2 regions of the Nocardia sp. NPDC003345 genome follow, and region 2 is predicted to be linked to the other one. Evidence: riboswitches for the same ligand, from Rfam matches in the RefSeq annotation. Region 2 holds a riboswitch; the other holds the start of a gene.
The links. Region 2 has a riboswitch for cobalamin ahead of ACWDU1_RS03295 (FecCD family ABC transporter permease). Riboswitches for the same ligand answer to the same signal wherever they lie in the genome.

Region 1 (7,359 bases), on a different contig from region 2:
ACGACCAGGCCAGGATGGTCACCGGGCCGGTCAGCATGCCTTTCACCGGCTTATCGGTGAGCGATTGCGCGAAGGTGATCCAGTCGACGGTCATCGGCGCGGGCCGGGTGACATCGCCGAACAGGATCGGCGGGCGCACGCAGCGGGTGCCGTAGGACTGCACCCAGCCCAGTTCGGTGGCGGCGAAACCGTCGAGCTGTTCGGCGAAGTACTGGACCATATCGTTGCGTTCGGGTTCGCCGTGCACCAGGACGTCGATATCGAGCTTCTCCTGCAGGGCGATCACCTCGGTGATCTCCGCCTGCATCCGCCGGTCGTATTCGGCCCGGTCGATCTCGCCCTTGCGCAGGGCGGCGCGAGCCAGCCGAATGGCCGAAGTCTGCGGGTAGGAGCCGATCGTGGTGGTCGGCAGCGGGGGCAATTGCAGGCGATTCTGCTGCAGCGTCCGGCGTTCCTCGGCCGGGGCACGCCGGATGGCATCCGGGCCCAGCGCGGCCAGCCGCGCCCGTACCTGGCCGTTGCTGATCCGCGGATCGGCACGGCGGCTCGCGGCGGCGGCCCGAGCCTGCTCGAGCTCCGGGGCGACGGCCTCGGTGCCCGAGTTCAGGCCCGTGGCCAGGACCCGCACCTCGGCGACCTTCTCGGCGCCGAACGCCAGCCAGGACCGCAGGGCGTCGTCGAGTTGCGTCTCCACCGCCAGCGAGTACGGCACGTGCAGCAGCGAGCAGGACGTGGAGACCGCCAGCGATTTCGCCGAACCCAGCAGGCCGGCCAGCGTCGACAGCGCTTTGTCCAGATCGGTGCGCCAGACGTTGCGACCGTCCACGACCCCCGCGACCAGCAGTTTCCCGGCCAGCGCCGGAACCGCGGCAACTTCGGACACGTCGGTGCCGGCGACCAGGTCGACCGCGATGCCCTCGACGTCGGTAGCGGCCAGCGCGGCCAGCGCCGGGCCGGGGTGCCCGAAGTAGGTGGCGACCAGGATCGCGGGCCGGTCGGCCGGCGCGGTCAGCTCGGTGTAGACGCGGCGGACGATCTCCAGTTCGTCATCGGTGAGATCGGTGACCAGCGACGGTTCGTCGAGCTGGACCCAGCCCGCGCCGGCTTCGGCCAGCAGCCGCAGGAGCTCCTGGTACAGCGGGACGAGTTCGTCCACCCGGTCCAGCCCGGCGCCGCCGGAGGTCTTGGCGAGCTTCAGGAACGTGACCGGGCCGATGACGACGGGACGCGCCGCGACACCGAGTTCGATCGCTTCACGCAGCTGGGCGAGGACTTCGTCCGGGTTCAGAGTGAAGGTGGTGCCGGGGCCGATCTCGGGGACCAGGTAGTGGTAGTTGGTGTCGAACCATTTGGTCATCTCCAGCGGTTCGACCGAATCGTTGCCGCGGGCCGCGGCGAAATAGCGGTCCAGCGGGTCGGCGATACCGGCGACCCGCGGTGGCAGTGCCCCGAGCAGCACCGCCGCGTCGAGCATCTGGTCGTAGTAGGAGAAGGTGCCGACCGGGACGGAGTCCAGGCCGGCGGCCTGCAGTTCGGCGTACTGATCGCGGCGCAGCGTACGGCCGGTCTCGTGCAGCTCATCGGCGCCGATACGCCCGGCCCAATACGACTCGGTGGCGCGTTTGAGTTCCCGGCGGGGCCCCACCCGGGGAAGGCCGAGAACCGTCGCGGTGAACGGGCTGTGCGGGATAACAGTCACGGTGTTCTCCAGTGCTGAAGTGTCGGCGGCCTTCGCCTTTTCGCGGACGCACGGCACCGATGAGACCCCGGCCGGACCGGCGGAACCGGTTCGGAACAGTCAGCACAGGTGGCGGCGCCCAATCCACGAGGCGGTGGCCACCGGGTACGGCGTACCCGGTACAACCGGCAGGTCTTCGGACTCGCGGGCACCGGCCTGTTCGGCCGACCTACTGGCCGTCGCTTCCCGGGCATCGCGCCCAGTGCTCATGACGGCGGTCGTTCCTGCTCACCGCTGCGGGACAGTTCCGGATTCCCACCGGATTCCCTCTCACCCGCGTGGTGCGGGCTTCGGCGCCGGGGCGGACGTTCGGGGCTCCTGTTCGTCCGGCCGGCGGACCAGCTGCGGGTACCACGATAACGTGCGGCCGCCGGCCGGCCCAGTGCGGCCGGGAGGTGCCGGCCGGGCGCGATTCGCATACCTTCGCAAGATCGGCCGGGCCCGACCGATGCGTGGAATTCGTGAATCCGGACGATACGCACAGGCCGCGGTGGCGGATGGTGAGTTGTGACGGTGCGATGAACAAGACTTCGCATCGTTGCCATAGGGGAATGTGAAGATCCTGCCAAATGGGCTTCGCTGTCGATGGCGGGCGAAGAGCCGGGTACGTTTGTCCAATGTTCTCGAAAGTCTTGGTTGCCAACCGCGGCGAAATCGCCATCCGAGCCTTCCGCGCGGCGTACGAGCTCGGTATCGGGACGGTTGCCGTCTTCCCGCACGAAGACCGCAATTCGGTCCATCGCCTGAAGGCCGACGAGGCATACGAGATCGGCGAACAGGGGCATCCGGTTCGCGCGTACCTCTCGGTGGAGGCCATCATCGAGGCCGCGAAGACCGCGGGCGCGGACGCGATCTACCCGGGGTACGGATTCCTGTCGGAGAATCCGGATCTGGCCGCCGCCTGCGCACGCGAGGGGATCACCTTCATCGGCCCCTCGTCGGAGGTCCTCGAACTGGCAGGTAACAAGGCGCGCGCGATCGCGGCGGCCCGCGAGGCCGGGCTGCCGGTGCTGGATTCGAGCGCGCCGTCCGCGGATGTCGAGGAATTGCTGGCGGCATCGGAGTCGATGGAGTTCCCGGTATTCGTGAAGGCGGTCGCCGGTGGCGGCGGCCGCGGTATGCGCCGGGTCGCGGAGCCGTCGGGGTTGCGGGAGGCGATCGAGGCGGCCTCGCGGGAGGCGGAGTCGGCGTTCGGCGATCCCACCGTGTTCCTGGAACAGGCGGTGGTGAATCCGCGCCATATCGAGGTGCAGATCCTGGCCGACACCCAGGGCGAGGTCATGCATCTGTTCGAGCGCGACTGTTCGCTGCAGCGACGGCACCAGAAGGTGATCGAGCTGGCGCCCGCGCCGAATCTCGACCCCGAACTGCGGGACCGGATCTGCGCCGACGCGGTCGCGTTCGCCCGGCAGATCGGGTACAGCTGCGCGGGGACAGTGGAGTTCCTGCTGGACGAACGCGGTAATCACGTCTTCATCGAAATGAATCCGCGGATCCAGGTGGAACATACGGTGACCGAGGAGATCACCGATGTGGACCTGGTGCAGTCGCAGTTGCGGATCGCGGCCGGGGAGAGCCTGGCGGATCTGGGATTGAGCCAGGACAAGGTGGCGATTCGAGGTGCGGCGATGCAGTGCCGGATCACCACCGAGGACCCGGCCAACGGGTTCCGCCCCGATACCGGCCGGATCACCGCCTACCGCACCCCCGGCGGCGCCGGGATCCGGCTCGACGGCGGTGCGAATCTGGGTGCCGAGATCGGCGCCTACTTCGATTCCATGCTGGTGAAGCTCACCTGCCGAGGCCGGGATTTCCCGACCGCAGTGGCCCGGGCCAGGCGCGCGCTGATGGAATTCCGGATCCGCGGCGTCACCACCAATATCCCGTTCCTGCTGGCGGTGCTCGACGACGACGATTTCACCGCCGGCCGGATCACCACCTCCTTCATCGACGAACGGCCGGAACTGCTCGCCACCCGCGAACCCGCCGACCGTGGCACCAAGATCCTGAACTACCTGGCCGATGTGACGGTGAACAAACCGCACGGCGCGCGGCCGACAGCGGTCTATCCGCACGACAAGTTGCCGGCGATCGATCTGTCGGTGCCGCCGCCCGACGGGTCGCGGCAGAAACTGCTGACGCTGGGCCCGGAGGGCTTCGCGCGCGCGTTGCGCGAGCAGAAGGCGGTCGGGGTCACCGATACGACCTTCCGCGACGCCCATCAGTCGCTGCTGGCGACGCGGGTGCGAACCAACGGCCTTCTCGATGTGGCCGGGCATGTGGCCCGGCTGACCCCGGAACTGCTGTCGATCGAATGCTGGGGCGGGGCGACCTACGATGTGGCGCTGCGGTTCCTGTACGAGGATCCGTGGGAGCGGCTGGCCGCGTTGCGCGAGGCGGTGCCGAATATCTGCCTGCAGATGCTGCTGCGGGGTCGCAACACCGTCGGTTACACGCCGTACCCGGAGCGGGTCACCCGGGCGTTCGTGGCGGAAGCGACCGAGACCGGGATCGATATCTTCCGGATCTTCGACGCACTCAACAACGTGGACCAGATGCGACCGGCGATCGACGCGGTACGCGAGACCGGTACCGCGATCGCCGAAGTGGCGCTCAGCTACACCGGTGATCTCACGAACCCGGACGAGAAGCTCTACACCCTCGACTACTACCTGAAGCTCGCCGAGCAGATCGTGGACGCGGGCGCGCATGTGCTGGCGATCAAGGATATGGCCGGACTGCTGCGGGCTCCGGCCGCGGCGAAACTGGTCACCGCACTGCGCAGCAATTTCGACCTGCCGGTCCATGTGCACACCCACGACACCCCGGGCGGCCAGCTCGCCACCTATCTCGCGGCCTGGCAGGCCGGGGCGGACGCGGTGGACGGCGCGGCGGCGGCGATGGCCGGGACCACCAGCCAGCCCGCCCTCTCCGCGATCGTGGCGGCGGCCGCGCACAGCGAATTCGATACCGGGCTGAACCTGGCGAATGTCTGCGACCTCGAGCCGTATTGGGAGGCGCTGCGCAAGGTGTACGCGCCATTCGAGTCGGGGCTGCCCGCGCCCACCGGACGCGTCTACACCCACGAGATCCCCGGCGGTCAGCTGTCGAACCTGCGGCAGCAGGCCATCGCCCTGGGACTGGGGGACCGGTTCGAAGAGGTGGAGGCGAAATACGCGGCCGCGGACCGGCTGCTCGGCCGGCTCATCAAGGTCACCCCGTCGTCGAAGGTCGTCGGGGACCTGGCGTTGTCGCTGGTGGGTTCCGGGATCGAGATCGAGGATTTCGCCGCCGACCCGGGTCGCTACGACATCCCGGATTCGGTGATCGGTTTCCTGCGCGGTGAACTCGGCACCCCCGCGGGTGGCTGGCCGGAACCGTTCCGGGAGAAGGCCCTCGCCGGGCGCAGCGCCGCGAAACCGGAAACCCCGCTGACCGAGGCGGACGAAACCGGCCTGGCCGGCACCTCCGAACAGCGGCGCGCCACCCTGAACCGGCTGCTGTTCCCCGCGCCCACCGCGGAATTCCTGGCCCACCGGGAGAAGTACGGCGATACCACCGGGCTGTCGGCGAACCAGTTCTTCTACGGGTTGCGCCACGGTGAGGAACATCGCGTCCAGCTGGAGAAGGGCGTCATCCTGCTCATCGGGCTCGAGGCGATCTCCGAACCCGACGAACGCGGTATGCGCACCGTCATGTGCATTCTCAACGGCCAGCTGCGGCCGGTATCGGTACGCGATCGGTCCATCGCCAGCGAGATCCCGGCAGCCGAGAAGGCCGACCGTGCCAACCCGCATCACATCGCCGCGCCCTTCGCCGGTGTCGTCACCCTCACGGTCGCCGAGGGCGATACCGTCACCCACGGCGACACCATCGGCACCATCGAAGCCATGAAGATGGAAGCCGCCATCACCGCACCTCGCGGCGGTGTCATCGGACGGGTCGCCATCACCCAGGTGCAGCAGGTGGAAGGCGGTGACCTGCTGGTCGAGCTGACCGAGCGCGAATCCGAATGACCCGGATCGTCGCCGGCCGGGCGGGTGGGCGGCGCCTGCGGGTGCCGCCCGCCGGGACCCGGCCGACCTCGGACCGGGTGCGGGAGGCGCTGTTCTCCTCGATCGAATCCCGGATGGACCTCGACGGCGCCCGGGTGCTCGACCTCTACGCCGGATCGGGTGCCCTCGGGCTCGAGGCGTTATCGCGCGGAGCCGAAGCCGCGCTGCTGGTCGAATCCGACCGGCGCGCGGCCGCGGTACTGCGCGCCAACATCGCCGACCTCGGGCTCCCCGGTGCGCAGGTGCGCGCCGGCCCGGTCACGCAGGTGCTGGCACACGGCGGCGCGGGCGCGTTCGACCTCGTCTTCGCCGATCCGCCCTACGATCTGCCCACCGACGCCGTGCGAGCCGATCTGGTGGCGCTCGCGGCGCACGGCTGGCTCGCCGCGGACGCGCTGCTGCTGATCGAGCGGTCCGCCCGTTCGGCCGAGATCGCGTGGCCCGCGGGATTCGAGGCGGGCCGTGCCCGCCGGTACGGGGAGACGCGGATCGAGTCCGCCGTGTACCCGGGCGGGGAACCGGCCGGATCCGGCGAACCTGCTAGCGTCTGATCATGGCAAAAGCTATGTGCCCCGGTTCGTTCGATCCGGTGACCAACGGCCATCTCGACGTGTTCCGGCGGGTCGCCGAACAGTTCGACGAAGTCGTGATCACCGTGAATGTCAACAAGAAGAAACAGGGCATGTTCTCGATCGACGAACGGATCGAGTTGCTGCGCGACGCCACCGCGGATCTGCCGAACATACGGGTCGCGTCCTGGGACGGGCTGACGGTCGATTTCGCCCGGGAACAGGGCATCACGGCCATCGTCAAGGGGCTGCGCGACGCCGGGGATTTCGGCTACGAACTCCAGATGGCACAGATGAACAAGAAGCTCTCCGGAGTCGACACCTTCTTCATCGCCACCAACCCGGCCTTCAGTTATCTGTCCAGCTCCCTGGTCAAGGAAGTGGCCGCGTTCGGCGGCGATGTCAGCGATATGCTGCCGCCGCTGGTGCACAAACGGCTACTCGACCGGCTCGCCGAGCGCGCGGGCTGATCCCACCCGCTCCCGCTGCGCGGTGACCTCCCGCACCCGGCGCAGCGGGCGGAACACCAGGCCGCGCAGCGCCAGGAAACGCAGGCCGCCGACCGCCGCGCTGATCGCCAGCACCGCCGCCGCCTGGGCCGGTTCGGCCAGATCCGGCTCCAGCACCTCCAGCGTGGCCAGCGCCGCCGTACTGATACCGAGGCCGAGCAGCGCCAGGCCGCCGCCCTCCCACTGCGCGGTGAACCAGCCGACCCGCTCGGCCGCGTGGAAGGTGAGCCGGCGATGCAGTTCATTGGCCAGAATGGTGCTGACCACCGACCCCGCGATATTGGCCAGCAGCGTTCCGGCCCCCGTGAGGCTCAGGAACAGCAGGACATAGGAGATATTGCTCAGCCCGCCCACCAGCGCGAACCGGATCAACTGCGGGAAGGCGCGGTCGCCGCGCAGGTATCGCAGCAACCGCTGCCGCCAGGCGCCGCGCACGAACTGCTCCGGCCATTCGAGATCCAGATCCGCGGTATCCAGTGCCCGGGAGG
Region 2 (7,359 bases):
GCGCGATCCCGGAGACCATGTCCCATCTGGCCGACGAGGGCACCGCCAGCCAGGAGGCCAGCGCCGTACTGGAACGGTTCGGGTCGCGCGCCTGAGTCGCTCGCCCGAGCCCGACCGACGCTACATTCACCGGTGAATCTCACCGAGGAGCGATGGCGCCATACATTTCCGGCATGCCGAGAACCGATCCCGTGGACGATGCCGAATTGCTGGCGCGGCTGCGGGCCGGAGACGAAGCGGCGTTCGAGTTCCTGCTGGATCTGTGGTCCGGCGCAATGTTGCGTCTGGCACGCGAATTCGTGTCCACCGCGGACTCCGCGGCCGAGGTCGTGCAGGAGACCTGGCTGGCGGTCATCGCGGGCATCGACAAGTTCGAGGGGCGGTCGTCCCTGAAAACGTGGGTGTTCCGGATCCTGATCAACATCGCCAAACGTCGTGGACTCGCCGAACACCGTTCGGTCCCGTTCAGCGAGATGCTGCCCGTCGGCGATGCTGCCGGGCCGACGGTCGACCCTGCCAGGTTCCAGAGTCCGGCCGAGCCGTTCCCGCATCACTGGCGAGACCTCCCGTCGCCGTGGCCATCGCCTGAGCAGGCACTGCTCGATGGGGAGTTGCGTGGATGTGTCGCCGCGGCGGTGCAGGCGTTACCGCGTATGCAACGTATCGTCATCAGCCTGCGCGACGTGCACGGATACGGCGCGGACGAGGTGTGTTCGATGCTGGAGATCTCGTCGGCGAATCAGCGGGTGCTGCTGCACCGCGCCCGGGCATTCGTCCGGGGCAGAATCGAGGAGTACTTCGCTGCCGTCGGCGTGCGGAGTCGCGGAAAGGAGGAGCTGCCGTAATGGCGGAGATGGATTGTGGCGAATTCGTCGAAGCAGTCACCGATCACCTCGAAAGCAACCTCGACGAGGCGAACGAGCGGAGGTTCGCCGATCACCTGAGGTCTTGCGACGGCTGCGACCGGTACATCGGCCAGATGCGGGACACCATCCTGGCCCTGCGGCAGCAGCCGCGGGCTTCCCTGAGCGGCGACGCCCGGAAATCCTTGCTGGCCTCGTTCCGCTCTTCGAGATGAATTTTCCCGGCCGGCGTAACGTCTGAGGCCGGTCCCGACACTGTGTCGCCATGAACTGTCAACGAACCGTGGAGGCGACCCTGCCCACGAACGGGCGCCTCCGGGTGCGCGTATGACACACGCACCCGACCATGTCGATCTCCCGAAACGCACGACCCGCCGCGAGTGGTGGGGGCTGGCGGTATTGGCGTTGCCCTGCATCCTCTACTCGATGGACTTCACGGTCCTGCATCTGGCGGTCCCCGCCATGACGGCCGCACTGCGGCCGTCGAGTACCCAATTGCTGTGGATCATCGACAGCTACGGATTCCTGCTGGCGGGAGCGCTGATCGCGATGGGCATCCTCGGCGATCGCATCGGCCGTCGCAAGTTGCTGCTCATCGGCTCGACGGTCTTCGGATTCGTATCGATCCTTGCCGCGGTTGCGCCGACGGCCGAACTACTGATCGTCGCGCGGGCACTGCTGGGTCTGGCGGCGGCGGCGATGGCGCCGTCGACTCTCTCGCTCATTCGCAATATGTTTCTCGACCCCGAGCAGCGGCGTGTCGCCATCGGTATCTGGGTCGCCAGTTTTTCTTCCGGCGCGGCGCTCGGACTTTCGCCGCCGCCCACTCCATGCTCGGACTGTTCGTGCTGGGGTCGGTGGTGTTCCCGCTCGGACTGGCACCGGGCATCGCCTTGATCACCGATCTCATCGTCGGCAGCGCGCCACCGGAACGTGCGGGCATGGCCTCGGGACTCAGCGAAGCGGGCGCGGAGTTGGGCGGCGCGCTGGGCATCGCGTTGATCGGCAGCGCCGCCTTGTTCGCCTATAGACGGGACCTGGCACCGATCGCCGACCAGTTGCCCGACGACGTTGCCGACGCTGCCCGAGACACCATCGGTGGTGCACTCGCGATCGCACAAGACCTCGCTGAACCGGCCGGCAACGAGCTCGCGACCGCCGCCACAGCTGCCTTCAGCAACGCCTCTGTGCTCGCGTTCACCCTGTGCGCCCTCGTCTCCTTGGCGGGCTCCCTCCTCACCGTCTTCGCAGGGCGAACGGGGAAGCCGGCAACGGATATGACCGAATCGACAACAACTCCCGGCACCGAAGGCCGCGATGGCGCACCGTCTGCGACGGTCGAACCATGATGTCCTTCCCCGGAATCTATGCCACCCACCGCGTCGTCGCCGAAACAACCGATTTCGCCCGCCGGCTCGGTTGCCGGGTCATCGACCCGCACGTCTTGTCCGACGGCAGCAACGTGCTGATCCACCTGAGGCCCGCGTCTGTCGTGGCCAGAGTCGCGACCACGAGCGCCCTGATACGGCCGGGCGTTGCGGCCTGGCTGGCCCGCGACATCGATCTCGCACGCTACCTACACACCCGGGGCATGCCGGTCGCTGTGCCGGCCTGCGACCCGCCGGCCGGCCCCCATCACCACGCGGGACTGGACATCTCCTTCTGGCAATACATTCCACACGAACGCGGACGGGTACCGAGCACGGAGGAGTTGGCCCCCGCTTTGGCGGAACTCCACACCGTGCTGCGTGGATACCCGGGTGAACTGCCGGCCGACGGGCCGTTCGGGGACATCACGCGATTGGTCGACCTCCTCGACCGACAACTGTTGCTGACCGGCACCGAAGCGTCGGCACTACGCGCCGAAACCCTTGAACTCCGTGCACGATTCGCCGAATTTCCGACCCAGCCACTGCACGGTGACGCGCATCGGGGCAACGTACTGGCCACACCGAACGGTGCGGTATGGATCGACTTCGAAGACACCTGGCGCGGACCGGTCGGCTGGGACCTCGCATCCCTGGCGGACCTGGACGGCACCCACTTCGCGGTATCGGCAGCGGACGGCTACCCCGATCGCCCCGGCGATCACGAACTCGCCACGTGCATCCGGCTTCGGCAGTTGTTCGGCCTGTGCTGGCGACTACTCATGCTGCACCGATACCCCGCGGGCGAGTCGGCCGCTCGCGCCCACCTCCGGACATGGCTCGCCACGGAACGCACCCGCCTGTGACTCTCGGCCGCGACGCAAGTGAGGCGAATCACTTCACACAGGCAGGTGCCGGGCGAGCTCGGACCGATTGCTATCGTGGCCCCGCGCTCGGTTACCGCCTGTCCCCGACAGGCGGTTCGTAAGAGGGAATCCGGTGTGAATCCGGAGCTGCCCCGCAGCGGTATGTGGAAACGACCGCGGTCATCAGCACTGGGCCCGTGCCCGGGAAGCGACCGCCAGTAGGTGACGCCGGAGTCTCCGGTGCCGGGTCCGCGAGTCCGAAGACCTGCCGGCGTGACCACGCCGACGGTGTGGTCTTCGGTCGACTCCGAGGGAACGGTTGACGAGATCATGGGTCGCGGTACCGGCATGTCCACGCAGCACGACGTCCGGACGGAGCCGGTGGATACGGCCCGATGAGGGCGCCCGAATCGGCCCGGCCACCGCTGCCCGCACTGATCGCCGCGCTCACCGCCGCCCTCGCGGTGGTGTCGGTGTTCGCGCTGGCGCTCGGCACCGCGCCCATCCCCTGGCGTGACACGGTCGGGTTCCTGTGGGCCGAACTCACCGGCGGGCCGGTGGCCGCGGCCGATATCGCGAACTACCGGATCGTGGTCGAGTCACGGCTGCCCCGGGTGCTGCTGGCGGCGCTGGTCGGCGCCGGGCTCAGCGGTGTGGGCCTGCTCGTCCAGGCCATGGTCCGCAATGCCCTCGCCGATCCGTACGTGCTGGGCATTTCCTCGGGTGCTTCGGTCGGCGCCACCGCCGTCGTCCTCTTCGGCATCTTCGGAACATTGGGCGTCTACGCACTGTCGACCGCCGCGTTCGCCGGAGCGCTCGGTGCCACCGTGCTCGTCTATCTGATGGCCCGATCGGCCGCTGGGCTGGTGCCGCTGCGGCTGGTGCTCACCGGCACGGCCCTCGGTTACGGATTCTCCGCCGCGACCACGGTGCTGGTGTTCCTGGCACCGCACGGCGACGCCGCGCGGTCGGTGATGTTCTGGCTGCTGGGCAGTTTGGCGGGCGCCACCTGGCAGATGGTGCCCCTGGTCGCCGTGGTGGCGTCGCTCGGTCTGGCGGCGCTCGCGGTATGTGCCCGGCAGTTGAACGCCTTGGCGATGGGTGACGAGGTCAGTGCCGCGCTGGGTTTATCCGCCTCCCGGTTCCGGCTGCTGCTCTTCGTGATCTCCGCCGCGATGACGGGGTGTTTCGTCGCGGTGTGCGGGGCCGTCGGATTCGTCGGACTGGTGGTGCCCCATGTGGCCAGGCTGCTGGTCGGCGCCGATCACCGGCGGCTCATCGTCGTCACCCCGCTGCTGGGCGCGGTGTTCCTGGTGACCGCCGACCTGCTGGCGCGCACGCTGATCCCGCCGCAGGAGTTACCGCTGGGCGCGATCACTGCCGCGGTCGGAGTGCCGGTGTTCGTACTGCTGATGCGCCGCCGCGGCGCCCTGCTGGGGGGACGCGACTGATGCGGGTCGGGTACGAGGATGTCACGGTCGAGATCGACGGCACCCCGATCGTCGAGGCGGTCACGCTGGCCGCCGAATCCGGGCAGTTCGTCGGAATCGTGGGCCCCAACGGCAGCGGGAAGTCCACATTGCTGCGCTGCCTGTACCGGGCGCTGACGCCCACCGCGGGGCGGGTCCTGGTCGGCGGGACCGACATCGCGGCGATCGGTATGCGCGAGAACGCCCGGCAGGTGGCGGCGCTGACCCAGGACGCCACCACACCCTTCGATTTCACCGCCGCCGAGATCGTCGCGACCGGCCGCCTGCCGCATACCGCCCTGCTGCGCGGTACGGGCCGGCGGGATCGCGAGATCTGCGCGGCGGCGATGGCAACCGCCGATATCGGGTATCTCGCCGACCGCAGTTTCCTGTCCCTGTCCGGCGGGGAGCGCCAGCGGGTGCTGATCGCGCGGGCCCTGGCGCAGCAGCCGCGAGTGCTGGTCCTGGACGAACCGACCAATCACCTCGACGTGCACCACCAGTACAGCGTTCTGTCCGCCGCCCGCGGTCTGGGCATCACGGTGATCGCGGCGCTGCACGATCTCAATCTGGCCGCGCAGCACTGCGACCGGCTCTTCGTCCTGCACCGGGGCCGGCTCGTCTGCTCCGGCACTCCGCATGAGGTGATCACCGCCGAGGTGATCGGCCGCTGGTTCTCGATCGGCGGTCATATCGTCACTCATCCCCGGCTGGGTGTCCCGCAGGTGATCTTCGACGAAAAGGACTGTTAGATGCGCACTTCCCGGCCGATCGTCACGATCGCGCTCGCAATCGCCGCGCTCTTCCCAGCGGCCTGCGGGGCCGAACTCCAGGAACCCGAGGCCGCGGCGCCGGGCGATTCGGTGACGGTGACCAACTGCGGTGCCCCGCTCACCGTGGACGGAGTCCCCGAACGGGTGGTCACCAACGACACCGGTATCACCGAGATGATGTTCGCGCTCGGCCTCGCCGACCGGCTGGTGGGGTACGGCAGTTACCCCGGCAAGGACCGCGATATCGCCACCTCCCCGTGGCAGGCCGAGTTCGAGCGCACGCCCTCGCTCGGTGACGCGTTCACCCGCGAGGTCGTCCAGGCCGCCGGACCCGATTTCGTCTTCGCCGGATGGAACTACGGTTTCAAGGAGTCGACCGGCCTCACCCCCGACTGGGTACGCTCGATCGGCGCGGTCCCCTACCAGCTCACCGAGGCGTGCCGGCAACCCGGAACCGACCGGCGCGGTGTGATGGAACCACTCGACGCGCTGTACACCGACCTCACCAACCTCGGCGATATCTTCGGCGTCCGGGCGAAGGCCGACGAACTCGTCGCCGGCTACCGGGACCAGGTCGCGAAGGCCGCGGCGAGCGCCCCCGCGGGGCGGGATCCCGCGCGGGTCTTCCTGTTCGACAGCGCCACTCCCGAGCCGTTCACCTCGGGCCGCACCGCCGCCCCCTCCCAGATAATCCGGGAAGCGGGCGGCAGCAATATCTTCGACGATCTGAACAACTCCTGGACCACCACCTCGTGGGAGGCCGCGGCGCAGCGGGATCCGCAGGTGATCGTGATCGTCGACTACGGCGCGGGCCCCGAGAATTCGGTGCGCGGCAAGATCGACCAGCTGCGCCGGCAGCCGCTGATGGCGGGGACCACGGCGGTCCAGGAGGACAACATCATCGCCCTGCCCTATGCCGCGCTGGTGGAAGGTCCACGCAATCCGCAGGCGGTGGTCACGGTTGCCGAATTCCTGCGGTCCAAGGGGTACTGACCGGGCACCGATGAATCGGGCACGACCGGCGGGTCTGCACTGCTGTACGAACCCGACAGTCAGGAGCACGGATGATCATCGTCGCCGGATACCTTCTCGTCGACCCGGAAAACCGCGACGCCTATCTCGCCGGCTGCGTCACCGTGGTGGCGCAGGCCCGCTCCGCGCCCGGCTGCCTCGACTTCGCCCTCGGTGCCGACCTCACCGACCCCGCCCGGATCAATATCTTCGAACGGTGGGAGGACCAGGAGGCGGTCGAGGCGTTCCGCGGCGCGGGCACGGATGCGGAACAGAACGCGGCGATCCGCGCGGCGTCGGTGGCCGAATACGATATCGCCGCGGTCCGCTCGCTGACCTGAGCCCGCGAGTGCCCTCGCTGGTCAGAGCTTCAAGCGTTGCAGCAGGGCCGGGATCTTGGAGGCGGACATCAGTGCTTTGAACTGCCAGCTGTCGTCGCGCGGGAGGATACCGCCACGCTGAGTGACATCGAAGGCGTCGTAGAGGGTCTCCCCCTCTTCCATCAGCCCGTCGGCGTTGAAGTGGTAGCGGTCGACCGCCGGGCACTGGATGAAGCGGCCGGTGCCGTACAGGACGGGTGCGCTCTCGTCGTAGGGGTACAGGCGCAGCGGTCCGTCCCAGTGCCCGCTGCCTATGTAGCGGATCACCACGCGGACCTTCTCGTCGGGCATCACGTCCAGATACACCTGGTCGGGTAGCGGGTCGTAGCGCCAGTCCGGGATGGCGTCGAAGAAGGCGAAGTTGTATTTCACGAATTCGTCGATGCCGACGATGGTGCGCCCGAACGTGGTGACATCGGTATAGCGGATATCCGGCGCGTACAGCTCGTGGTTGAGGCTCATGTCCCGGGCCAGGAAACTCCACCAGTACTTCTTCGCCCACTCCATCAGCCAGGACAGGTCCAGGCCGAGTTTGCCGTAGTACTCGAGTTTCCGGTCGAACTGGACGAACCATTCCTCGGTGGTGGCCTGTAACTCTCGTTCGGGGACCACCCGGATGGGTACGGCGCG

Region 1: another riboswitch for cobalamin. It lies ahead of metE (5-methyltetrahydropteroyltriglutamate--homocysteine S-methyltransferase); the one in region 2 lies ahead of ACWDU1_RS03295 (FecCD family ABC transporter permease).

Annotation. Positions count from the first base shown of each region.
Region 1 is NZ_JBSFRU010000287.1:88-7,446, forward strand. Features, by position in the region: partial or broken gene metE (5-methyltetrahydropteroyltriglutamate--homocysteine S-methyltransferase) at 1-1,699, opposite strand, end outside; cobalamin riboswitch at 1,869-2,007, opposite strand; gene ACWDU1_RS25105 (pyruvate carboxylase) at 2,356-5,754, shown strand; gene rsmD (16S rRNA (guanine(966)-N(2))-methyltransferase RsmD) at 5,751-6,344, shown strand; gene coaD (pantetheine-phosphate adenylyltransferase) at 6,347-6,832, shown strand; gene ACWDU1_RS25120 (GtrA family protein) at 6,800-7,359, opposite strand, start outside.
Region 2 is NZ_JBSFRU010000014.1:9,314-16,672, reverse strand. Features, by position in the region: gene lipA (lipoyl synthase) at 1-95, shown strand, start outside; gene ACWDU1_RS03320 (RNA polymerase sigma factor) at 174-845, shown strand; gene ACWDU1_RS03315 (zf-HC2 domain-containing protein) at 845-1,078, shown strand; partial or broken gene ACWDU1_RS03310 (MFS transporter) at 1,191-1,673, shown strand; gene ACWDU1_RS03305 (hypothetical protein) at 1,721-2,212, shown strand; gene ACWDU1_RS03300 (phosphotransferase) at 2,209-3,096, shown strand; cobalamin riboswitch at 3,184-3,368, shown strand; gene ACWDU1_RS03295 (FecCD family ABC transporter permease) at 3,492-4,547, shown strand; gene ACWDU1_RS03290 (ABC transporter ATP-binding protein) at 4,547-5,317, shown strand; gene ACWDU1_RS03285 (ABC transporter substrate-binding protein) at 5,318-6,331, shown strand; gene ACWDU1_RS03280 (putative quinol monooxygenase) at 6,403-6,690, shown strand; gene ACWDU1_RS03275 (nuclear transport factor 2 family protein) at 6,712-7,359, opposite strand, start outside.